Regions from separate parts of the Streptomyces sp. NPDC059456 genome, predicted to be linked through region 2. Evidence: riboswitches for the same ligand, from Rfam matches in the RefSeq annotation. Region 2 holds a riboswitch; the other holds the start of a gene.

Region 1 (9,810 bases), on a different contig from region 2:
GGGGCGGCCCCCGCCGGGCGGGCCCTCCCCAGGCCCGCCGCCACGCCTGGGGGTGAGCTTTGTCTTCGGTTCACAATGCCGGTGTGCCGACGCTGATCGGTTCGGTGCAGCGCGCGTTGAGGCTGCTCGAAGCAGCGGGTTCCCACCGGGAGGGGGCCCCGGCCAAACAACTGGCGCGCGAGGCCGGACTGCCGCTCCCCACCGCGTACCACCTGCTGCGCACCCTCACCCACGAGGGCTATCTGCGGCGCGAGGGCGGAGTGTTCCTGCTCGGCGCCGCCGCCGGGCGGCTGGCGGGTGGCGGACTACAGCAGAAACGTCGCAGCATGATCCTCGACTCCCTCGCGCACTTCCGCGACGCGGTCGGGGCCCCCGTCTACTTCGCGGTCTTCCGCGCGGGTGAGATCGAGCTCGTCGGCGTCTCGGACACTCCGGCCAGCCCCGCGGTCGAGGAGTGGGCCGATTTCCGTGCGACCGGCCACGCGCACGCCATCGGGCAGTGCCTGCTGGCCCAGCTCGACGAGAAGACGCGCAGGGACTATTACGACCGGCACCCCGTCGAGGCGGTCACCCAGTACACCGTCAGGGACCAGCGTGCCCTGGAAACCCGGATCGGCTCTCTCGGACGCATGGAGCCGGTTACGGAGCGTCAGGAATATGCGCTGGGCACGGTCTGTGCCGCCATCCCCATCACTGCAGGCGATACCGCCGCAACCATGGCGATTTCCCTCCCTTTGCACCAGGAGGAACGATTGCTTTATGTGGTCAATCGGCTACGGAGTGAAGTAGGCGCGCTGTTGAGCACCCTCTCGTTCTCTATCAGTATCTGAAAACTCACTCCTTGTGATCTGCAAGCGCTTCCACCACCCTTGTCAAGAGGGCCCTGGGGGATCATTCCTGGCCACTTCCACTACAGCGGGGTAGTCCATGCGCGAGTCGGTACAGGCAGAGGTCATGATGAGCTTCCTCGTTTCCGAGGAGCTCTCGTTCCGGATCCCGGTGGAACTCCGGTACGACACCCGTGACCCCTACGCAGTGCGGCTGACCTTCCACCTTCCCGGAGACGCGCCCGTGACCTGGGCGTTCGGCCGCGAACTCCTCCTCGACGGGATCAACAAGCCGTGCGGTGACGGCGATGTGCACATCGCCCCCACCGATCCCGACGAGCTGTCCGACGTCCACATCAGGCTCCAGGTCGGTTCCGACCGGGCGCTGTTCCGTGCCGGCGCGGCGCCTCTCGTCGCGTTCCTCGACCGCACCGACCGGCTTGTTCCGCTCGGTCAGGAGCGCAACCTCGGCGACTTCGAGGAGAACCTCGACGAGGCACTGGACCGGATCCTGGCCGAGGCGCGGCAGAACGAGCAGAACGCGGGCTGAGCGGACCGGCCGAGCCGAGCCGCCCCGGGCCCCCGAGCCACCCGGGTCGCTCAGCGCTTGCGCCGCCGCCCCCGGCCTCCGCGGACCGGCCCCGAGGCCCCCGCCGCGGCCGGGGATCCCGGCCGGTCGGCCGATACCACCAGCGCGGCGAGCGCCGTGGTCACCGGCACCGAGGCCACCAGGCCGATCGACCCGACGAGGGTCCGTACGATCTCCTCCGCCACCAGCTCGCTGTTGGCCACCGAACCCATGCTGCTGTTCGCGATCGAGAACAGCAGCAGCAGGGGAAGCGCGGCGCCCGCGTAGGCCAGGACCAGGGTGTTGACCACCGAGGCGATGTGGTCACGGCCGATGCGGATGGCCGCGCGGTACAGGGCGCGGGGGCCCATCGTCGAGTCGGCCTGGTGGAGTTCCCAGACCGCCGACGTCTGTGTGACCGTTACGTCGTCGAGCACGCCGAGCGATCCGATGATCACGCCTGCAAGCAGCAGACCGCTCATGTCGATGTCCGGGTAGAGCCCGTGGATCAGGCCGGTGTTGTCGTCGGTGTTGCCGCTGAGGAACGCCCAGTCGACGAAGACGGTTCCGAGCAGGCCGATCAACAGCAGCGAGACGAGCGTGCCCAGGACGGCGACGGATGTGCGGGCGCTCAGGCCGTGGCACATGTAGAGCGCGATGAGCATGATGGCGCTCGCGCCGACGACGGCGACGACCAGCGGGTTGGAGCCCTGCAGGATCGCCGGGAGGATGAACAGGGTCAGCACGCCGAAGCTGACGACCAGCGCGATCAGCGCGAACAGGCCGCGCATCCGGCCGACGACGACCACCGCCACCGCGAAGATGCCGGCCAGCACGGCCAGGGGCAGCTTGCGGTTCACGTCGACCACGGAGTACTGCAGGTCCCGCGGCGCGTCCGGCGCGTACGCGACGACCACCTCCTGGCCGTCCTTCAACTGCCGCGGCGCGCCCGGCTGGACGATCTCGAAGAAGGTGCGGCCCTTGTCGGATCCGGTGCCGACCTCGATCGTGGCCTTCTTGCACTCGCCGGTCTGCGCGGCCTTGGCCTCGCGGCCCTCGGGGGCGGTGGGGTTGCTCGTGGGCGGCACCTGCGAGGCGTTCACCGACTTGCAGTCGACCTGTTCGAGCGCGACCACCCGGCCCTGCTGGGTCTGCCTGTCGAAGCCCACCCCGGAGCGCTCGTGGGCGGGGGCGCCACCCGGCCAGAGCACCACCAGGCCGACGAAGACGGCGGCGGCGAAGGGGATCAGCACCGCCGCGATGACCTTGCGCAGGTGCTTCGAGACGGGAGCCGCCGGCCCGTGGCCGTGCGAGTGGCCGTGGGAGTGCCCCTGGGCGGGAGCGTGGTCATGCCCGGGGGAGTGCGCCTGAGCGGGACCGTGGTCATGTCCGTGGCCCGTGTGCGCGTGGTCGTCGTGACCCGTGGGCTGGGTGGGCGTGGTGGGGGGCTGCGGCATGGACGTCACCGGCCGATCATCGCAAGAGTTGAGGGGGCCCACTGTTCAGCACGCCACAGATGACGCTAGCGTGGGGGCACCTTTGCACAACGCGGGAGCTCGGAGCACCGGGCTGAGAGGGCGCTGATCACCGTACGCAGCACACATGCGGACGGGAAGAGGCTGCGTCGACCGCCGAACCTGTTACCGGGTAATGCCGGCGTAGGGAGATCAGGTCTCATGACCATTCAGGATGCACGCACGCCTGCCGTCAGCCAGGACGCCGACGGCACCGAGCGCCAGCCGGGCTGGCACAAGGGCTATGTGGCGGGCTCCCGCCCCGACATCCGGGTGCCGGTCCGCCAGGTCCACCTCACCAACGGCAAGGACGTGACGCTCTACGACACGTCCGGGCCGTACACCGACCCGCAGATCGAGACCGACGTGCGGCGCGGGCTGGCGCCGCTGCGCGAGAACTGGATCATCGGCCGCGGCGACACCGAGGAGTACGCCGGCCGCCCCGTGCGTCCCGAGGACGACGGCATCAAGCACACCTCGCCGCGCGGTGGCCTCAAGAACCTCGACGCGGTCTTCCCGGGCCGCCCGCGCCAGCCCCGTCGTGGCCGCGGCGGCGCCGCGGTCACGCAGCTCGCGTACGCCCGCCGTGGTGAGATCACCCCGGAGATGGAGTACGTCGCGATCCGCGAGAACGTCTCCCCCGAGGTCGTGCGCGAGGAGATCGCCGCAGGTCGCGCGGTGCTTCCGGCGAACGTGAACCACCCGGAGATCGAGCCGATGATCATCGGTAAGCGGTTCCTGGTGAAGGTCAACGCCAACATCGGCAACTCCGCCGTCACTTCCTCCATCGAGGAAGAGGTCGACAAGATGACCTGGGCGACCAAGTGGGGCGCCGACACGGTCATGGACCTCTCGACGGGCCGCAACATCCACACCACCCGCGAGTGGGTGCTGCGCAACTCCCCCGTGCCGATCGGCACCGTGCCGCTCTACCAGGCACTGGAGAAGGTCGACGGCCGCGCCGAGGACCTGACCTGGGAGATCTACAAGGACACGGTCATCGAGCAGGCCGAGCAGGGCGTGGACTACATGACGGTCCACGCCGGCGTGCTGCTGCCGTACGTGCCGCTGACCGCCCGCCGCAAGACCGGCATCGTCTCGCGCGGCGGCTCGATCATGGCCGCCTGGTGCCTGGCGCACCACAAGGAGAACTTCCTCTACACGAACTTCGAGGAGCTCTGCGAGATCCTCGCGACGTACGACGTCACGTACTCGCTGGGCGACGGCCTGCGTCCCGGCTCGATCGCGGACGCCAACGACGCCGCGCAGTTCGCCGAGCTGAAGACCCTGGGCGAGCTGAACACGATCGCCAAGCGGCACAACGTGCAGACCATGATCGAGGGCCCCGGGCACGTCCCGATGCACAAGATCAAGGAGAACATCGACCTCCAGCAGGAGATCTGCGAGGAGGCGCCGTTCTACACGCTCGGCCCGCTGACCACGGACGTCGCCCCGGCGTACGACCACATCACCTCCGGCATCGGCGCCGCGATGATCGCCTGGTGGGGCACCGCGATGCTCTGCTACGTCACGCCGAAGGAGCACCTAGGCCTGCCCAACCGCGACGACGTGAAGACCGGCGTCATCACCTACAAGATCGCCGCTCACGCGGCGGACCTGGCCAAGGGCCACCCGGGCGCCCAGGAGTGGGACGACGCCCTGTCGGACGCGCGGTTCGAGTTCCGCTGGGAGGACCAGTTCAACCTGGCCCTCGACCCGGACACGGCCCGCGAGTTCCACGACGAGACGCTCCCGGCGGAGCCGGCCAAGACCGCGCACTTCTGCTCCATGTGCGGTCCGAAGTTCTGCTCGATGAAGATCTCCCAGGACATCCGCCGTGAGCACGGCGGTGACCTGAAGGCCGATGAGATCGAGGCGGGCATGGCGGAGAAGTCCGCCGAGTTCGCGGCGAGCGGCAACCGGGTGTACCTGCCCCTGGCGGACTGACCCGACCGCTGAGGCGGCCGTTGCTCCGGGGAGCGGGAGGGGACTCCCCGGAGCGGCGGCCGGCACGGAAACGCTTGCGCTGGAGCACGCTCCAGCTCATACAGTGCGGGCCCATGACCATGAGATACCGCAGTCTGGGCCGTACCGGCATGGAAGTCAGTGCGCACTGCCTCGGCACGATGATGTTCGGAGCGGTGGGGAACCCGGACCACCAGGAGTGCGTGCGGATCATCCACGCCGCGCTCGATCAGGGGATCAACTTCGTCGACACCGCGGACATGTACTCCGCCGGGGAGTCCGAGCAGATCGTAGGCAAGGCGCTCAAGGGCCGGCGCGACGATGTCGTGCTCGCCACGAAGGTCCACTTCCAGATGGGGGAGGGACGCAACCGCAGCGGGAACTCGCGGCGGTGGATCGTGCGGGCGGTGGAGGACAGCCTGCGGCGGCTGGGCACCGAATGGATCGACCTTTACCAGGTGCACCGGCCCGACCACACGACGGACGTCGAGGAGACCCTCTCGGTCCTCGGTGACCTGGTGCGGGCCGGCAAGATCCGGTCCTTCGGCTGTTCCACCTTCCCGGCCGAGGAGATCGTCGAGGCCCATCACGTCGCAGAGCGGCGGGCCCTCCCGCGGTTCAGGACCGAGCAGCCTCCGTACTCGATCCTCGCCCGGGGGATCGAAGCCTCCGTACTGCCCGTCGCCCGGCGCCACGGGATGGGCGTGCTGACCTGGAGCCCGCTCGCATCCGGCTTCCTGAGCGGCAGGCACCGGCTCGGCGGGCCCGTCGACCTGAGCTCGGGGAGGGCGGCGCTGACACCGGCACGCTTCGACCCGGCGATCCCGGGCAACACCGCGAAGCTGGAGGCGGTGGAAGAGCTCGTCGGCCTCGCCGACGAAATCGGCTGCACCCTGCCCGAACTGGCGGTCGCCTTCCCCCTCGCGCACCCCGCGGTCACCTCGGTGATCATCGGCCCGCGGACCATGGACCAGCTCGACTCACTGGTCAAGGGAGCGGGTCTGGTCCTCGACGACGCGGCGCTCGACCGGATCGACGAGATCGTGCCGCCGGGGACCAACCTCTACCACCCGGACGGGGTGTGGCGCCCGCCGGCCCTCACCGACGCCGCGCAGCGGCGACGGGCGCCGGGGGACCGTGCCGCAAGGGAGGACGCGGGGCTGTAGACCGGACGTCCCGGTCAGCCCCGGATCTTCGTGCGGCGCGATGTTTCACGTGAAACAGGGACGGACGGCGCGCTGTGGGCCACGGCGAAGCCCCGATTGGTCTTCGTCTGACGGCGGATGGCATCGGGCAGGTCGGGCAGCGCCAGCAGCCGGTCACAGGCGCGCAGCGAGGCCTCCATGTCACCCACCCAGTACGCGGTGATGGAGTGCTCGAAGAGCAGCCCCCACTGGTAGACCCAGGGCTGGACGAACAGCAGGTCTGCCGGTGCGGGCCGGTCCAGGACGGCCGTGGTGATCGCGTGCGCAGCGTGGTGGCGGCCCAGCATCCTGAGCCTGGAGGCCAGTTCGTAGCAGGCTTCCAGGCGGCTGGGCCGTGACTCCCAGGCGCGTGAGAGTGCGTCCATGCCGGCCGGCCAGTCGCCCGCCTCGGCGTTCAGAACGCCGACCTGGAGCAGGGCGTAGTAGACCTCTTCGGCCCAGCCGCCCATGGCCGCGCACTGCTCGTAGAGCCTGATCGCCTCCGCGGTATCGCCCATGTCGCGCATCGTCTGGGCGAGGTAGAACACCGTCCGGGTGTTGGCGGGATCCTGTTTGAGTGCGGCGCCGAGCAGACGGGCGTCGCGTTCGAACTTGTCGTGCCGGGAACCCCCGTCCGCGTGGTCCTCGATGAACAGGGCGTCCAGGTTCTGCTGGAAGCCTGGCCGCTGGTCGTACTCGCCGGGCTGGTCGCAGGTCAGGTACTCGTGCGTGACGCCCTCGTACCGCCAGGGGAGATCTCCGCGCACCAGGCGCTTGATGCGGTACTCCGTAGCGCCCTCGTGGCGGAGCATGTACGACTGCGCCGTGAGCGGGGGCAGCGGCCCGCTGCGACGCAGGACGAGGTCGGCGTCGAGCAGGAGCAGATAGTCGGCCTTGCCCCGGGCGTGCGCGATGTTCAGGCTGCGGTTGTGGCCGAAGTCGGCCCAGGGTTCCTCGTGGAGCTCTCCCGGGATCCCGTGCAGGGCGCTGCGGATGAGGTCCTGGGTGCCGTCGGTGGAACCGGTGTCGGAGATGACCCAGGTGTCGATGAGGTCCCTCACCGAGGTGAGGCAGCGCTCGATGACGGCGGATTCGTTCTTCACGATCATGCAGAGGCAAATGGTCGGCTTCACGGCCGCTGACCCTAGGGACGGCGCCGTCCGGGCCGGGAGCGGCACGCCGGACGCGGCCCCGGGTGGCTCTCGCGGGGACCGCCAAGTGGCTGCGTGCGCTGGTCCGATCCGCTGACAGGCGGGCGAGCCGGAGGGGAACACGGGGCAGGAATCTTCAGGATGACCCGCGGAGTCCGGTCGTTTGTCCGGACTTCGGGTGATCATTCGATCCGGTGCACGCGAGGAGCGGTACATGAGTTCTGAGGACAGGGCCCGATCCATCGGGGGGCCTTTGCCCCGTCGGGCCGGCTGGCTGGCCGGAGGTGCCTTCGCCTCCGTGGCGCTGGTGCTGGCGAGCATCGCGGCCCCGGCTGCCACTGCCGCTCCGCAGGCTGCAGGGACGGTGGCTGCGCCGAGTGGGGACCGCTGCGACGTGGCGAAGAGCAAGAACAAGGCGATGCGCGCGTCCAAGACGGCCGGTCAGTCTTCGGGCGACCGGTGCAACCGCGGCCCGACCGGGCCGCGGGGACACAGGGGCGCGACCGGCCCGACCGGGCCGGCCGGTTCCACGGGTGCCGCAGGTGCCGCGGGCCTGACGGGTCCGGCGGGTGTGCAGGGGCTGACGGGCCCGACCGGCCCGACCGGCCCGACCGGGCCGCGGGGTCACAGGGGCGAGCAGGGACGCAAGGGCGACCCGGGTCACAGGGGCCCGACCGGTCCCGTCGGCCCGTGCCAGGACGTCGACGCCCTCACGATCGAGGGGGCCGAGGTCAAGGCCGTCCTCACCAACGGGAAGGCCTACGCCGGTATCCGCCAGGTCCCGACCGCCACCCCCAGCGCGTTCGTCTGGTACGACCTGACCAATGGCTTCACGCCGCCGAACACCTTTCCGGCCGGCGCCTGTGCCATCTCCGTCGCCCGCTACGGCGCCACCCCGACCCGTGTGACGATCCAGGTCTTGACCACCACGAACCTGCTGTACGAGACCATCTGTGCCCAGGGCGGAACGACCACTGCGCCGACCCTCATCTGCGACAAGGTCTGGGTGCCGGTCAACGCCCTCAGCAGCGCCACTCTCCGCAGCTAGTCAGCTCTCGCTCTGGGGCCGCCCGGAGCGTAACCGGCTTCCGGGCAACGGACGTCGGACCGTTCCCTCACCGGGGCCCGCTCTCCGGGCCGCCGAAGTCCGGGCCGGTGAAGTCCGGCGGTGTGTAGCCGGGGCGGGGTCCCTGTGAAGTGGACCCCGGACTGGTGAAGTCGGGCCGGGTGTATCCCAGGTTGGGGATGCGCCCGGCCTTCGGCGTACCGGGGGCCGGATACACCGGCCCCGCACTCGGATCGGCCAGCGCGTCCCGGAGGAACGGCAGGATGCCCCGCTCCAGCAGGGCGTGCCGCCAGGCCTCGCGGGCCCGCGCGACGTCGTCGGATATCGCCTCGCCGTCGTCCTGGGCCACCACCTCGGTCGCGCTGTTGCGCACGGCCGTCACCAGCAGGCCGATCACCGCGAAGACCAGCGACACCACGGTCAGCGCACCGAACAGCCAACCGGCCGTCAGCATCGTTTCGGCGAAGGCCGGTTCGGGCTCGACGGCCTTCAGGATGTAGCCCACCAGCAGGAAGATCAGCATCGCGGTGCCGGCCAGGACCGGAGCGAGCACCGCGATCACGGCGCCCGCGCCCGCGCCGTCCTCGCCCTCGCCCTGCCCGCCGGCCTGGTCCCCGGCCGATCCGGGCGTGGCCAGGGCCTCGTCGCGCCGTTCCCCGCGGAGTTTGACGTAGTGGTCGTACTCGGCCGCGGCGGCGGCCGTCAGCAGCGCGGTGGCCCCGATGGCCATCGTGCGCAGTTGTTCGGCGTTCAGACGCTCGCCGAGAGCGGCGAGCTCGGGCCGTTCGTGCGCGGTGCGCAGCGCCTCGTCGAGGAGCCGATCGAACTCCGGTCGGTCTTCGGTCAGCAGGTGCGGAGCGCTGTTCATGTGCATCCCCCGATGCTCCGTGGGGACCGGTTGGCCCGCGTAGACCCGGGCGCCGGCACAAAACGGAGGAGAGCCTGCTACGGATAGGGCGATGGTAGAGCGCCCATGCCACGCGGTGACAGGGGCTTTCCTTAAATTACCCCCGTTCTGATAACCCTCAGTCGTTCAACGGGAGTTGTACGACCAGCAGTTTGCCCGCCATCGTGACCCCGCCGTCCATCGCGATGGCCAGTCCTTCCGCGTACACGTGCGGGCCGTTCACGGCCTCCGGGCCGCGCGACTCGTCGCCGTCCTCGGTGCCCACTTCGCCCAGCAGGTACGGGATGGGACTGTGCCCGTGCACGACGCGGCCGCCGCCGTAGGTGTCGAGGAGTTCGCGTACGGCCTGGGGGCCGGTCTCCTCGTCGCGGAAGGCGAACCGCTTCGTGAACTTGCGGAACAGGTCCCACGTGATGTCGGCGTCGTTGCGGTTGAGCAACTCGTGGATGGTGTCGTTGACGTCCTCGATGGAGTCGCCGTAGTCGAGGTACGCGGTGGTGTCGGAGTGCAGCAGCAGGTGCCCGTCCACCAGCACGGCCGCGTCCAGCCGCGACATCCACTGCAGGTGGACGTCCTCCAGGCGCTCCATGTCGGTGCGCTGGCCGCCGTTGAGCAGCCAGGCGGCCTG
Region 2 (13,986 bases):
CGGCCGCCCCCCCCCCGATCTCCCCGTGTCTGCGGGGATGGACCGTGCGCGGAGGTCGCCCGCCGCTGGTTCGCCAGACTTGAGGAGTACCACTCATGGCCCCCCGTCCTGTTCCGGGAGAGCTCACCTTCGTTGCACCCCGCGGAGCCAAGAAGCCGCCGCGGCACCTTGCCGACCTCACGCCCGAGGAACGCCGGGAAGCCGTGGCCGCGATCGGTGAGAAGCCGTTCCGCGCCAAGCAGCTCTCGCAGCACTACTTCGCCCGGTACGCGCACGACCCGGCCGAGTGGACCGACATTCCGGCGGCCTCCCGGGAGAAGCTCCGGGAGGAGCTGCTGCCCGAGCTGATGAACGTCATCCGGCACATCTCGTGCGACGACGACACCACCCGCAAGACCCTGTGGAAGCTGCACGACGGCACGCTCGTCGAGTCCGTGCTGATGCGCTACCCCGACCGGGTCACCATGTGCATCTCCTCGCAGGCCGGCTGCGGCATGAACTGCCCGTTCTGCGCCACCGGCCAGGCGGGCCTGGACCGCAACCTGTCCACCGCCGAGATCGTCCACCAGATCGTCGACGGCATGCGCGCGCTGCGCGACGGCGAGGTCCCCGGCGGACCGGCCCGGCTGTCCAACATCGTCTTCATGGGCATGGGCGAGCCCCTCGCCAACTACAAGCGGGTCGTCGGCGCCATCCGCCGCCTCACCGACCCCGAGCCCGACGGCCTGGGCCTGTCGCAGCGCGGCATCACCGTCTCCACCGTCGGCCTGGTCCCGGCGATGCTGCGGTTCGCCGACGAGGGCTTCAAGTGCCGCCTCGCGGTCTCGCTGCACGCCCCCGACGACGAGCTGCGCGACACCCTCGTCCCCGTGAACACCCGCTGGAAGGTCCGCGAGGTCCTCGACGCGGCCTGGGAGTACGCCGAGAAGTCCGGCCGCCGGATCTCCATCGAGTACGCCCTGATCCGCGACATCAACGACCAGGCCTGGCGCGGCGACCTCCTCGGCCGCCTCCTCAAGGGCAAGCGCGTCCACGTCAACCTGATCCCGCTGAACCCGACGCCGGGCTCCAAGTGGACCGCTTCGCGCCCCGAGGACGAGAAGGCCTTCGTGGAGGCCATCGCCCGCCACGGCGTGCCGGTGACCGTCCGTGACACCCGGGGCCAGGAGATCGACGGTGCCTGCGGCCAGCTGGCGGCCTCGGAGCGCTAGCCTGCGGTTTTCGCGGGACGGATTCGGCCACGGGGTACCCTGTGGCCGAACCAATTGCATATTCCGACAGGGGAGCGCCACAGCGCTGAGAGTGCGGTAACCGTCATCCGCAGACCCTCTGAACCTCGCCCCGGTCATTCGGGGTAGGAAGTTCGGTCATCACTCAAGCTGTTGCGCCCTGCCCGGCGACCGCTCGCGCTGAGCGCCGGGCAGGGCCGCGTCTTCTCCTGGTCATCCCAGGAGGAATGTTCCGTGAGCACCACCAGGAAGATCGCGGGTGCGGCGCTGGCCGCAGCCGTCGGCGTGAGCACGCTGGCCGCGTGCGGCGGCGCCAAGAAGGACGAGGGCTCCGCCGCGAGCGGGTCCCCGAAGTCCAAGACCGTCACGCTGGTCTCCCACGACTCCTTCAACGTGACCGACACGGTCCTCAAGGAGTTCGAGCAGCAGAGCGGCTACACCGTCAAGGTCCTGAAGTCCGGGGACGCGGGCGCCGCCCTCAACCAGGAGATCCTCACCAAGGGCTCCCCGCGCGGCGACGTCTTCTTCGGCGTGGACAACACGCTGCTCTCGCGCGCCCTCGACAACGGCATCTTCACGCCGTACGAGGTCAAGGGCCTGGCCGACGTGAAGCCCGAGTACGTGCTCGACCAGCAGCACCGGGTCACCCCCATCGACTCCGGCGACATCTGCGTCAACTACGACAAGGCGTACTTCGCCGACAAGAAGATCGCCCCGCCGCAGACGCTCGACGACCTGATCAAGCCGGAGTACAAGAACCTGCTGGTCACCGAGAACGCGGCGACGTCCTCGCCGGGCCTCGGCTTCCTCCTCGCCTCCGTCGGCAAGTACGGCGACGAGGGCTGGAAGGACTACTGGACCAAGCTCAAGGCCAACGGCGTCGAGGTCGTCGACGGCTGGGAGCAGGCCTACAACGAGCGCTTCTCGGGATCCGCGGGCGGCAAGAAGGCCAAGGGCGACCGCCCGCTGGTCGTCTCCTACGCCTCCAGCCCGCCGGCCGAGGTCCTCTACGGCGAGCCGCAGCCGGCCGAGGCCCCCACGGGCGTCTCCACCGGAACCTGCTTCCGCCAGGTCGAGTTCGCGGGCCTGCTCAAGGGCGCGAAGAACGAGGAGGGCGGCAAGGCGCTCCTCGACTTCCTGGTGGGCAAGAAGTTCCAGGAGGACATGCCGCTCCAGATGTTCGTGAACCCGGTGACCAAGGACGCGCAGCTGCCGGAGCTGTTCACGAAGCACGGCGTGGTCATCGAGAAGCCGGAGACCGTCGCTCCGGAGACCATCGCCAAGAACCGTGAGCAGTGGGTCAAGGCATGGTCCTCGCTCGTCGTGAAGTAGGACGCGAGAGCACTCCCGTGAAGGAGGGCGTGCGCGCCACGGCCGTCAGGCTCGCCCTGATGGCCGTGCCGCTCGCCTTCTTCGCGCTGTTCTTCGCCTACCCCGTGGCCGCGATCGTCGGCCGCGGGATCAAGACCGACGAGGGCTGGCAGTTCGGCCGGATCGGCGAGGTGCTGACCCGGCCGGACATCGCCGACGTGCTCTGGTTCACCACCTGGCAGGCGTGCGCGTCCACGGCGCTCACGCTGCTGATCGCACTCCCCGGCGCGTACGTCTTCGCGCGCTTCGAGTTCCCCGGCAAGCAGCTGCTGCGGGCGGTGGTCACGGTCCCGTTCGTGCTGCCGACCGTGGTGGTCGGCACCGCCTTCCTGGCGCTGGTCGGGCGGGGCGGAGTGCTGGACGAGCTGTGGGGCGTCCGGCTGGACACCACCGTGTGGGCGATCCTGCTCGCGCACGTCTTCTTCAACTACGCCGTCGTCGTACGGACGGTCGGCGGGCTCTGGGCGCAGCTGGACCCGCGCCAGGAGGAGGCCGCCCGGGTGCTGGGCGCCGGGCGGTTCGCCGCCTGGCGGCGGGTGACGCTGCCCGCGCTCGGCCCGGCGGTGGCCGCGGCCGCGCTGATGGTGTTCCTGTTCACGTTCACCTCCTTCGGCGTCGTGCAGATCCTCGGCGGACCCTCGTACGCCACCCTGGAGGTGGAGGTCTACCGGCAGACCGCACAGCTGCTGGACCTGTCGACGGCCGCCGTCCTGACGATGGTGCAGTTCGTCGCGGTCGGCCTGATCCTCGCCGTCCACGCCTGGACCGTGCGCCGGCGCGAGGGCGCCCTGCGGCTCGTGGACCCGGCGCGGACCGCGCACCGGCCGAGCGGGCCGGGGCAGCGCGCCCTGCTCGGCGGGGTGCTGCTCACGGTGGCGCTGCTGATCGTGGCCCCGCTGCTGGTCCTGGTGGAGCGCTCCCTCGACGCGCCCGGCGGCTACGGGTTCGGCTTCTACCGGGCGCTCCAGGACGCGGGCGCGGGCGGCGGAACGTTTCTGGTGCCCCCGCTGGAGGCCATCTGGAACTCGCTGCAGTACGCGCTCGCCGCCACCGCCATCGCCCTGCTGATCGGGGGGCTCGCGGCCGCGGCACTGACCCGGCGCGGGGGCCGCTTCGTGCGCGGGTTCGACGCGCTGCTGATGCTTCCGCTCGGGGTGTCGGCGGTGACCGTCGGCTTCGGGTTCCTGATCACCCTGGACGAGCCGCCGCTGGACCTGCGGACCTCGTGGATCCTGGTGCCGCTCGCGCAGGCGCTGGTGGGCGTGCCGTTCGTCGTACGGACCATGCTGCCGGTGCTGCGCGCGGTGGACGGGCGGCTGCGCGAGGCCGCCGCCGTGCTCGGGGCGTCCCCGCTGCGGGCCTGGCGGGAGGTGGACCTGCCGCTGGTGCGGCGGGCGCTGCTGATCGCCGCGGGGTTCGCCTTCGCCGTCTCGCTCGGGGAGTTCGGCGCGACGGTGTTCATCGCCCGGCCCGACCGCCCGACGCTGCCGGTGGCCGTCGCCCGGCTGCTGGGGCGCGCCGGCGAGATGAACTACGGGCAGGCCATGGCCCTGAGCACGATTCTGATGCTGGTGTGCGCGGCGGCCCTGTTGCTGCTGGAGCGGCTGCGCCCCGACAAGACCTCGGGAGAGTTCTGATGACGTTGCTCGAACTGGCCGGGGTGTCGGTCCGCTTCGGCGAGCGTGCCGTCGTCGACGCGGTGGACCTGGAGGTGGCCGAGCACGAGGTCGTCTGTGTGCTCGGGCCGAGCGGCAGCGGAAAGTCCACGCTGCTGCGGGTGGTGGCCGGGCTCCAGCCGGTCTCGGCCGGACGGGTCCTGCTGGGCGGGGCCGATCAGGCGCGGGTGCCCGTGCACCGGCGCGGGGTCGGCCTGATGTTCCAGGACCACCAGCTGTTCCCGCACCGGGACGTGGCCGGGAACGTCGCTTTCGGGCTGCGCGTACGGGGTTCTGCCCGGGGTGCGTACGAGGCGCAGGTCGCGCAGTTGCTGGACCTGGTCGGGCTCCCCGGGGCCCAGGGCCGCTCGGTGGCCTCGCTGTCGGGCGGTGAGCAGCAGCGGGTCGCGCTGGCCCGGGCCCTGGCCCCCTCGCCGCGGCTGCTGATGCTGGACGAGCCGCTGGGCCAGCTGGACCGGGGATTGCGCGAGCGGCTGGTGGTGGAGCTGCGGGAGCTGTTCTCCCGGCTCGGGACCACGGTCCTGGCCGTCACCCACGACCAGGGCGAGGCCTTCGCCCTGGCCGACCGGGTGGTGGTGATGCGGGACGGGCGGATCGCGCAGGCCGGGACCCCGCTGGAGGTCTGGCAGCGGCCGGCCTCGGAGTTCGTGGCGCGCTTCCTCGGCTTCGAGAACGTGATCCCGGCGACCGTGGCGGGAGGGGCCGCGGCGACGGCATGGGGCAAGGTGCCGGTGCCGGCCGGGTCCCCCGAGGGCGAACGGAGCATCCTGATCCGGCCGGCGGGCGTGGTGCTCGCGGCGGCCGGTCTGGGCTGTGAGGTGCTGGCCCGCACCTTCCGCGGCACGCACGTGGCGCTGCGGCTGCGGCCGGAGGCCGGTCCCGTGCTGGAGGCCGAATGCGGGCTGGCCGGGGCACCGGCCGTGGGCGAGCGGGTCGCGGTGTCCTTCGCCCCGGCCGAGGTGGTCGTCCTCCCGGCGCAGTGAGCTCCGGTCAGCCGGCCGGGACCGGCTGCGGGGCGGGGGAGTCGGCCTCGGTGCCGTCGTGGTTGCCGTACCAGGCGACGGCGACCGCGCCCGTGACGGCGAGGACGAAGCCGAGGACCGCGAGCCACGCCAGGCCCGGACGGGACGCGTCGCCCAGCCAGAGGACGCCGATCGCGCCCGGCAGGACGGTCTCGCCGACGACCAGCGCGGCCGTCGCGCCGTTCACCGAGCCGATCTGGAGGGCGACCGTGTGCAGGTACATGCCGCCGACGCCGGCCAGCACGATGGCGTAGAGGGCGGGGTCGGTGAGCAGCGTGGCCGGGTCGAACGGGTCGATCCCGTCGAGGATCCGCACGCCCACGCCGAGCGCGCCGAAGGCCAGGCCCGACAGCAGGCCGGCCAGGATCGCGGCCCGGGCGCCCAGGAGCCGGACGGCGACCGTGCCGCCCGCGATGATCAGCAGGGTCACCGCGAACAGCCACCAGTGCGTGGCCGCCGGGGCGTGGTGGCCGCCCTCGTGGCCTGCGGCCGTCGCCAGCAGCACCAGCGCCGCGCAGACGACCCCGATCGAGGTCCATTCCTTCCGGGTCAGCCGGATGCCCAGCATCTTGACGCTGAGCACGGCCGTGATCACCAGGTTGGCGCTGATCACGGTCTGGGAGAGGAACAGGGGCAGCAGCCGGGCGGCCAGCGCGCCCAGCCCGAAGCCCACGAAGTCAAGGACGGTGCCGACGATGAACTCCCACGTCATCGCCGCCTTCGCGGTGGACGAGAGGTTCGGGCCGCCGTGTGCGGTCACGCCCGCGGCGGCCGGGGACATCCGGGCCGCCCGGCGCGAGCCGACGGCTTGCAGGACGGACCCCGTGCCGTAGCAGATGGACGCCGCGATCGCGGTCAGCAAGCCTATGAGCACCGAGGGCTCCGTTCACGTCTGGCGGGTCTTTGCGTTTTGATTACCTATGGCAGACGTGCGATCGGGCCGGGAAGTTGCCTCGGGCCGCAGTTCATTTCGCAGTGCGCCGGGTCGGTCACCCCGACGCGGCGCTCACTTCATCGAGTCGAGCACGGCGGGCACTTCGTCCACCGAGTCGACCAGTGCGATCCGCGACTCCATCGCGCGTCCGCGCGCGAGCGCCTGGAGCAGCGGCCATGCCGGCAGGTGCTCGGTCCAGTGCGTCCGCCCCACCAGCACCATCGGTGTCGGCTCGCCCCGGGAGCCGTAGTAGTTGTGCGTGGCGTTGTCGAATATCTCCTGGAGGGTGCCCGCGGCGCCCGGGAGGAACACGACGCCCGCGTTGGAGCGGGCGAGCAGCCCGTCCTCCCGGGTGGCGTTCGCGAAGTACTTGGCGATGTGCCCGGCGAACGCGTTCGGCGGCTCGTGCCCGTAGAACCAGGTGGGGATCCCCACCGAGTCGCCGCCGGAGGGCCAGCGCTCCCGCACGGTGAACGCCGCCCGCGCCCAGTCGGACACCGACGGAGTGAACGACGGGGCCTTGGCCAGGATCTCGAGGGCTTCCGCGAGGGCCTCGTCCGGGGCGGGCGCCAGGTAGGCGCCGAGGTTGGCCGCCTCCATCGCGCCGGGACCGCCGCCCGTGGCCACGGTCAGTCCGGAGCGGGCCAGCGTCCGGCCGAGTTCGGCGGCGCCCTGGTAGTCCAGGCCGCCGCGGGCCATCGCGTGGCCGCCCATGACGCCCACCACCCGGGCGCCGGCGAGGTGTTCGTCGAGGGCGTCGGAGACCGCGTCGTCGTGGACGGAGCGCAGCATCGAGGAGAAGACGTCGCCGTCGGCCTTGGTCTCCTGGAACCAGGCGTACGACTGGGCGTCCGGGGTGGCCTCGTAGTCCGCGGACAGACCCGTGAACAGTTCGTCGGCGGTGTACAGCAGGCCGCGGTACGGGTTGAACGGCAGGTCCGGCACGGGCGGGAAGACGAGCGCGCCGTCGGCGCGCACCTTCGCCGAGGCGTCGGGCTCCATCGGGCAGCCCAGGAAGACGGCCGCGGAGGTGTCGGCTGACAGCAGGGCGAACGTGCGCTCCAGCAGGTTGACCGACTGGACCCGGTAGCCGCTGAGCGAACCGCGGGCCACGACCTGGTCGAATTCGGCGAGCGTCTCGATCTCGATGTCTGCGTTGACCATTCGGCCCACCCTAAGGGCTGCCCGTGTCAGCGGGTCAACGCCAGCGACGTCAGCTGTGCCACACCCCACACGACCGGTCCGCACACGGCCAGCAGCGCGGTGGCCCGCACCGCCGCGGCGGTACGCAGGACAGAGCCCGGAGTTCCGAGGTCGCGCAGGGTCCGGCGGGAGGGTGAGCGGTCCTGGCGGACCTCCACGGCGCACGTGAGCAAGGTCGCACCCGCGCACAGCACCACCAGGGCGCAGGCCGGTCCGGTGAGCGGGCCCAGCGGGACGGCGAATCCGCCCCGGTCGTGCAGGGCCACGGCGGTGAGGGCACCCGCGCCGACCGCGCACAGGACACCGAGCGGGCGGCCGAGCCGCGGCGCGTCCTCCTGGAGGGCCCGCCCGGCGAGCAGCCGCAGGGCGCCCGGGCGGACGGACTGGACCAGGGTCCCGCAGGCGTAGGCCAGTCCCGGGCCGGCGAGGGAGAGCCCGACGGCGGTGAGCGCCCACCCGGCCGGCATCCCGGCGCCGCCGAGGCCCGCGTACGCCTCGACGGCCAGTCCGCAGGCGGTGACGGCGATGCCCCAGGGCAGGGCGGTCTGCGGGGCCAGCGGGGGGTGCGGGCGCAGGGCGAGTGCCGTCGCGGCGGAGGCCGCCAGCGGGAGCAGGGCCACCAGCGTGAGGGCGGCCGCCACGGGCAGCGGCCGGTCGGCGTGCAGCAGTGCGGCCCCGGCTCCGTCGAAGGGCAGCCCGGTGAGGTCGCCCCGCAGGTGCAGGAAGGCGGCCAGGGCCAGGGCGCTGCCCAGGGTGCAGGCGACGGCGGTGGAGAGCGCCGCGACGAGCATGATCCGTACGGGGCCCAGCCCGACGGCGTCCAGCCCCTCCCGCGGCCGGGTCGCGGGGTCGGTCCGCGCGACGGCGACCGCGAACTGCACGGTGACGGCGAACGGGACCAGGGCCCACAACAGCCGCGGGAACGATCCGGCAGGGTGGACGGTCGCCCCGGCGAGCACGTACAGCAGCAGGAACCCGGTGCCCGCGCAGGCGGCGGCGACCAGGAGCCGGCGCAGCTGGACGAGCGGGCGGGAGCCGCGGACTAGGCGGAGAGCGAGCACGCGGCCTGCCCTCCCGGAGTCTCCTCGGGCGGACCGTCGACGCCGAGCACGCCGACGGCGGTTGCGGCGCTCGCGGGGCGGCCGTCGAGCAGCGCGACCCGGCGGTCGGCGACGGCGGCGGTCTCCTCGTCATGGGTGGCCAGCAGCACGGTGATCCCGTGGGAGCGGGCCGCGGTGGTGAGCGTGCGCAGCAGCATGGCGCAGTCGGCGCGGTGCAGCGGGGCGGTGGGTTCGTCGGCGAAGACCACCGCGGGCTCGCCCACCAACGCCCGGGCGAGGGCGACCCGCTGGGACTCGGCCCGGGTCAGGGCGCCGGGGCGCTTGCGGGCGAACGCGCCGATGTCGAGCCGGTCCAGCCATTCGCAGGCGGCGGCCTTGGCGGCGCGGTGGGAGGCGCCCGCGACCAGCAGGGGCAGGGCGGCGTTCTCCCACACCTTGAGCTCGGGCAGCAGCAGGGGATCGGGGCCGATCCAGCCGAACCGGTCGCGGCGCAGCCGTTCGCGGGCCAGGGCGCCCATGGTGTGGACGGGCACGCTGTTGAACCAGATCTCGCCCTGTTCGGGCACGAGGTGGCCGGCCAGGCAGCGCAGCAGGGTGGTCTTCCCGCTGCCGCGGGGGCCGGTCAGGGCCAGGATCTCGCCCTGGCGGACGCCGAGCGAGACACCGATGAGGCCGGGTGAACCTCCCCCGGGCTTCGTCCGGGGGGACCCCCTGTGGGAGTAGTGAACGGACCGGGCCCAGAGGACGTCGTTGTCCGGTGGGGCGTTGTCCGGTGGAGCCACCATGGCGTACACCTCCGTCCGGGGGAACGAAGCAGAGCCGGTTCGGTCACCGGCGCCGCACTGAGATGTAAAGAGATGAACGTCTTGGATGGTGACAGCACACGGCCCGGACCCCCGCGTTCTCACTCGAACGGGCGATCCGGGCCGTGTGGTTCGGACTGTTTGCTGCTGTTCGCCGCTCTTTACAGCTTGGTCCACGCCTCGGTGAGCACCGAGCGCAGGATGCCTTCGATCTCGTCGAAGGTGCCCTGGTCCGCGATCAGCGGCGGGGCCAGCTGGATGACCGGGTCGCCACGGTCGTCGGCACGGCAGTACAGGCCGTTCTCGAAGAGCGCCTTGGAGAGGAAGCCGTAGAGCACGCGCTCCGTCTCCTCGTCCGTGAAGGACTCCTTGGTGACCTTGTCCTTGACGAGCTCGATGCCGTAGAAGTAGCCGTTGCCGCGGACGTCGCCGACGATCGGCAGGTCGTGCAGCTTCTGCAGCGTCTTGAGGAAGGCGCCCTCGTTGTCCAGCACGTGCTGGTTGAGGCCTTCCTTGTCGAAGATGTCGAGGTTGGCGATCGCCACCGCGGAGGACACCGGGTGTCCGCCGAAGGTGTAGCCGTGCAGGAAGGTGTTGTCACCCTTGTAGAACGGCTCGGCGAGGCGGTCCGAGATGATGCAGGCACCGATCGGGGAGTAGCCCGAGGTCATGCCCTTGGCGCAGGTGATCATGTCCGGGACGTAGTCGAACTTGTCACAGGCGAACATCGTGCCGAGGCGGCCGAAGGCACAGATCGTCTCGTCGGAGACGAGGAGCACGTCGTACTCGTCGCAGATCTCGCGGACCCGCTGGAAGTACCCGGGCGGCGGCGGGAAGCAGCCGCCCGCGTTCTGCACCGGCTCCAGGAAGACGGCGGCGACGGTGTCGGCGCCCTCGAAGAGGATCTGCTGCTCGATCTGGTCGGCGCACCAGCGGCCGAAGGCCTCGGGGTCGTCGCCGTGGATCGGGGCGCGGTAGATGTTGGTGTTCGGCACCTTGTGCGCGCCGGGGACCAGCGGCTCGAAGGGGGCCTTCAGGGCCGGCAGACCGGTGATGGACAGGGCGCCCTGCGGGGTGCCGTGGTAGGCGACCGCACGGGAGATGACCTTGTACTTGGTGTGCTTGCCCTGCAGCTTGAAGTACTGCTTGGCGAGCTTCCACGCGGTCTCGACGGCCTCGCCGCCGCCGGTGGTGAAGAAGACCTTGTTCAGGTCGCCCGGGGCGTAGTGGGCGAGGCGCTCGGCCAGCTCGACGGCCTTGGGGTGCGCGTACGACCAGACGGGGAAGAAGGCGAGTTCCTGGGCCTGCTTGTAGGCGACCTCGGCCAGTTCCTTGCGGCCGTGACCGGCGTTGACCACGAACAGTCCGGCGAGACCGTCCAGGTAGCGCTTGCCCTTGTCGTCGAAGATGTAGGTGCCCTCACCCCGCACGATGGTGGGGACGGGGGAGTTCTCGTACGACGACATGCGGGTGAAGTGCATCCACAGGTGGTCGTACGCGGTCTTGGAGAGGTCCTGGCTCACGGGCTATCGAGTTCCCCACATGTAGGTCTGCTTCTTCAGCTTCAGATAAACGAAGCTTTCGGTTGATCGCACGCCGGGGAGCGCGCGGATCTTCTTGTTGATCGTCTCCAGCAGGTGGTCGTCGTCCTCGCAGACGATCTCCACCATCAGGTCGAACGAGCCCGCGGTCATCACCACGTACTCGCACTCGGCCATCTGGGTCAGTGCGTCGGCCACCGGGTCGAGGTCTCCCTCGACGTTGATGCCGACCATGGCCTGGCGCCGCAGACCCACGGTGAGCGGGTCGGTGACGGCGACGATCTGCATGACGCCCTGGTCGAGCAGCTTCTGCACGCGCTGGCGCACGGCCGCCTCCGACAGGCCGACGGCCTTGCCGATCGCTGCGTAGGGACGGCGACCGTCCTCCTGCAGTTGCTCGATGATCGCCAGGGACACAGCATCGACCGAAGGGGACGGTTGTCTGTTCCTGGAATCTGCGCTTCGACTGACCACGACCTCACTGTGCACGAGGAGTCGTCTGTTCCGCAAGACGGAATCGATGAAATCCGTTGTTTGAAGTCTTGGATCTCACTGATTTCGTAGTTGGTGGCGTCTGGCCCTGCCGAAAGCGTCCGCCTTGGGGCTAGGATTGGGATTCGTCTCAATCGTTGGACATGTGATCAGGAGTGTGGCTGGAGTGACCACCGAACTGCGTCGTCTGCGCAACTACATCGGCGGAGAGTTCAAGGACGCCGCCGACGGGCGGACCACCGAGGTGGTCAACCCCGCCACCGGCGAGGTGTACGCCACCGCCCCGCTCTCCGGCCAGGCCGATGTCGACGCCGCCATGGCCGCCGCCGCGGCCGCCTTCCCGGGCTGGCGCGACACCACCCCCGCCGAGCGCCAGAAGGCCCTGCTCAAGATCGCGGACGCCTTCGAGGCGCGCGCGGACGAGCTCGTGGCCGCCGAGTCGGAGAACACCGGCAAGCCGCTGGGCCTCACGGCCAGCGAGGAGCTCCCGCCGATGGTGGACCAGATCCGCTTCTTCGCGGGTGCGGCCCGTCTTCTGGAGGGCCGCTCGGCCGGCGAGTACATGGACGGGATGACCTCGATCATCCGCCGTGAGCCGGTCGGCGTGTGCGCCCAGGTCGCGCCGTGGAACTACCCGATGATGATGGCCGTGTGGAAGTTCGCCCCGGCGATCGCCGCGGGCAACACCGTGGTGCTCAAGCCCTCGGACACCACCCCGGCCTCCACCGTCCTGATGGCGGAGATCATCGACTCGGTCCTGCCCAAGGGCGTTTTCAACGTCGTGTGCGGCGACCGCGAGACCGGCAAGGCCATGGTCGAGCACTCCACCCCGGCGATGGCCTCCATCACCGGCTCGGTACGCGCCGGCATGCAGGTCGCCGAGAGCGCCTCGAAGGACGTCAAGCGCGTCCACCTGGAGCTCGGCGGCAAGGCGCCCGTCGTGGTCTTCGAGGACGCCGACATCGCCAAGGCCGTCGAGGACATCGCGGTCGCCGGCTATTTCAACGCCGGCCAGGACTGCACCGCGGCGACCCGCGTGCTCGTGCACGAGTCCATCCACGACGAGTTCGTGACCGCCCTCGCCAAGGCCGCCGCCGACACGAAGACCGGCCAGCCGGACGACGAGGACGTGCTCTACGGCCCGCTGAACAACCCGAACCAGCTCAAGCAGGTGGCCGGCTTCATCGAGCGCCTCCCCGCCCACGCCAAGGTCGAGGCGGGCGGCCACCGGGTCGGCGACAAGGGCTACTTCTACGCCCCGACCGTGGTCTCGGGCCTCAAGCAGGACGACGAGATCATCCAGAACGAGGTCTTCGGCCCCGTCATCACCGTCCAGTCCTTCACGGACGAGGCCCAGGCCCTCGAGTACGCGAACGGCGTCGAGTTCGCCCTCGCCTCCTCGGTGTGGACCAAGGACCACGGCCGCGCGATGCGCATGTCCAAGAACCTCGACTTCGGCTGCGTGTGGATCAACACCCACATCCCGCTCGTCGCCGAGATGCCGCACGGCGGCTTCAAGAAGTCCGGCTACGGCAAGGACCTCTCCGCCTACGGCTTCGAGGACTACACCCGCATCAAGCACGTGATGACCTCGCTCGACGGCTGATCGGTCTCCGCGGAGACCGCATCGATCACCGAAGGGGCTTGAGGGGGCGGGCAGTAGACAATGTGTCTATTGCCCGCCCTCTTCTCGTCCCCGAGGCTTTGCCCATGCCTGAACTCGCCTTCTCCCGCCGCGCGGCGCTGCGCGGCCTCGGTGCCGCCGGCCTGTTCGCGGCCCTCACCGGCTGTGGTGTGCCCGCCGCGTACGTCCCCGAGGACCGGCGGGGAGGCCCGGACCGCTCCGGCCGGGACAAGAGCGTCGCCTTCTCCAACTGGCCCCTGTACATCGACACCGATGACAAGGACGAGGAGCGCCGTCCCACGCTGGACGCCTTCACGGAGAAGACCGGCATCGAGGTCCGGTACACCGAGGAGATCAACGACAACGACGAGTTCTTCGGCAAGGTCAGCCCGGCCCTCATGAACCACCAGCAGACCGGTCACGACCTGGTGGTGGTCAGCGACTGGATGGCCGCCCGCTTCGTCCACCTGGGGTGGGCCCAGAAGATGGACCGCTCGGCGCAGCCGAACGTGGCCGCCCACCTGGACCCGCAGCTGCGGTCCCCCGCCTTCGACGAGGGCCGCCTCCACACCGTCCCCTGGCAGTCGGGGATCACCGGCATCGCCTACAACCGCAAGGCGCTGGGCCGGGAGATCAAGTCCGTCAAGGACCTCTGGCACCCGGACCTGGCCGGCAAGGTCACCCTCTTCTCCGGCCTGGACGAGTCCTTCGCCCTCCTGATGCAGGGCAACGGCGTGGACGTCACGCGGTGGACCGAGTCCGACTTCCACCGGATGTGCGACCAGGTGGAGAGCATGGTGAAGAAGAAGCACATCCGCCGCTTCACCGGCAACGACTACACCTCCGATCTGAGCAAGGGGGACGTCCTGGCCTGCCAGGCGTACTCCGGTGACGCCATCCAGCTCCAGGCCGACAATCCGGACATCGAGTTCGTGGTCCCGGAGGAGGGCGCCGAGCTCTGGGCCGAGAGCCTGCTGGTCCCCAACCTGGCCTACCACAAGGCCAACGCCGAGGCCCTGGTGGACTACTA

The links. Region 2 has a riboswitch for thiamine pyrophosphate ahead of ACFXA3_RS11450 (thiamine ABC transporter substrate binding subunit). Riboswitches for the same ligand answer to the same signal wherever they lie in the genome.
Region 1: linked by a shared signal. The riboswitch ahead of thiC (phosphomethylpyrimidine synthase ThiC) and the one ahead of ACFXA3_RS11450 (thiamine ABC transporter substrate binding subunit) in region 2 are both predicted to bind thiamine pyrophosphate.

Annotation. Positions count from the first base shown of each region.
Region 1 is NZ_JBHYVA010000094.1:7,774-17,583, forward strand. It holds gene ACFXA3_RS11605 (IclR family transcriptional regulator) at 84-830, shown strand; gene ACFXA3_RS11610 (SsgA family sporulation/cell division regulator) at 928-1,377, shown strand; gene ACFXA3_RS11615 (YibE/F family protein) at 1,428-2,852, opposite strand; TPP riboswitch at 2,934-3,077, shown strand; gene thiC (phosphomethylpyrimidine synthase ThiC) at 3,072-4,856, shown strand; gene ACFXA3_RS11625 (aldo/keto reductase) at 4,976-6,040, shown strand; gene ACFXA3_RS11630 (glycosyltransferase) at 6,055-7,167, opposite strand; gene ACFXA3_RS11635 (hypothetical protein) at 7,424-8,257, shown strand; gene ACFXA3_RS11640 (hypothetical protein) at 8,325-9,149, opposite strand; gene ACFXA3_RS11645 (metallophosphoesterase) at 9,301-9,810, opposite strand, start outside.
Region 2 is NZ_JBHYVA010000092.1:2,187-16,172, reverse strand. It holds gene rlmN (23S rRNA (adenine(2503)-C(2))-methyltransferase RlmN) at 96-1,211, shown strand; TPP riboswitch at 1,270-1,379, shown strand; gene ACFXA3_RS11450 (thiamine ABC transporter substrate binding subunit) at 1,464-2,561, shown strand; gene ACFXA3_RS11445 (ABC transporter permease) at 2,621-4,237, shown strand; gene ACFXA3_RS11440 (ABC transporter ATP-binding protein) at 4,237-5,259, shown strand; gene ACFXA3_RS11435 (hypothetical protein) at 5,267-6,172, opposite strand; gene ACFXA3_RS11430 (LOG family protein) at 6,305-7,396, opposite strand; gene ACFXA3_RS11425 (hypothetical protein) at 7,423-8,496, opposite strand; gene ACFXA3_RS11420 (ABC transporter ATP-binding protein) at 8,478-9,281, opposite strand; gene ACFXA3_RS11415 (aspartate aminotransferase family protein) at 9,461-10,822, opposite strand; gene ACFXA3_RS11410 (Lrp/AsnC family transcriptional regulator) at 10,826-11,329, opposite strand; gene ACFXA3_RS11405 (gamma-aminobutyraldehyde dehydrogenase) at 11,499-12,938, shown strand; gene ACFXA3_RS11400 (PotD/PotF family extracellular solute-binding protein) at 13,043-13,986, shown strand, end outside.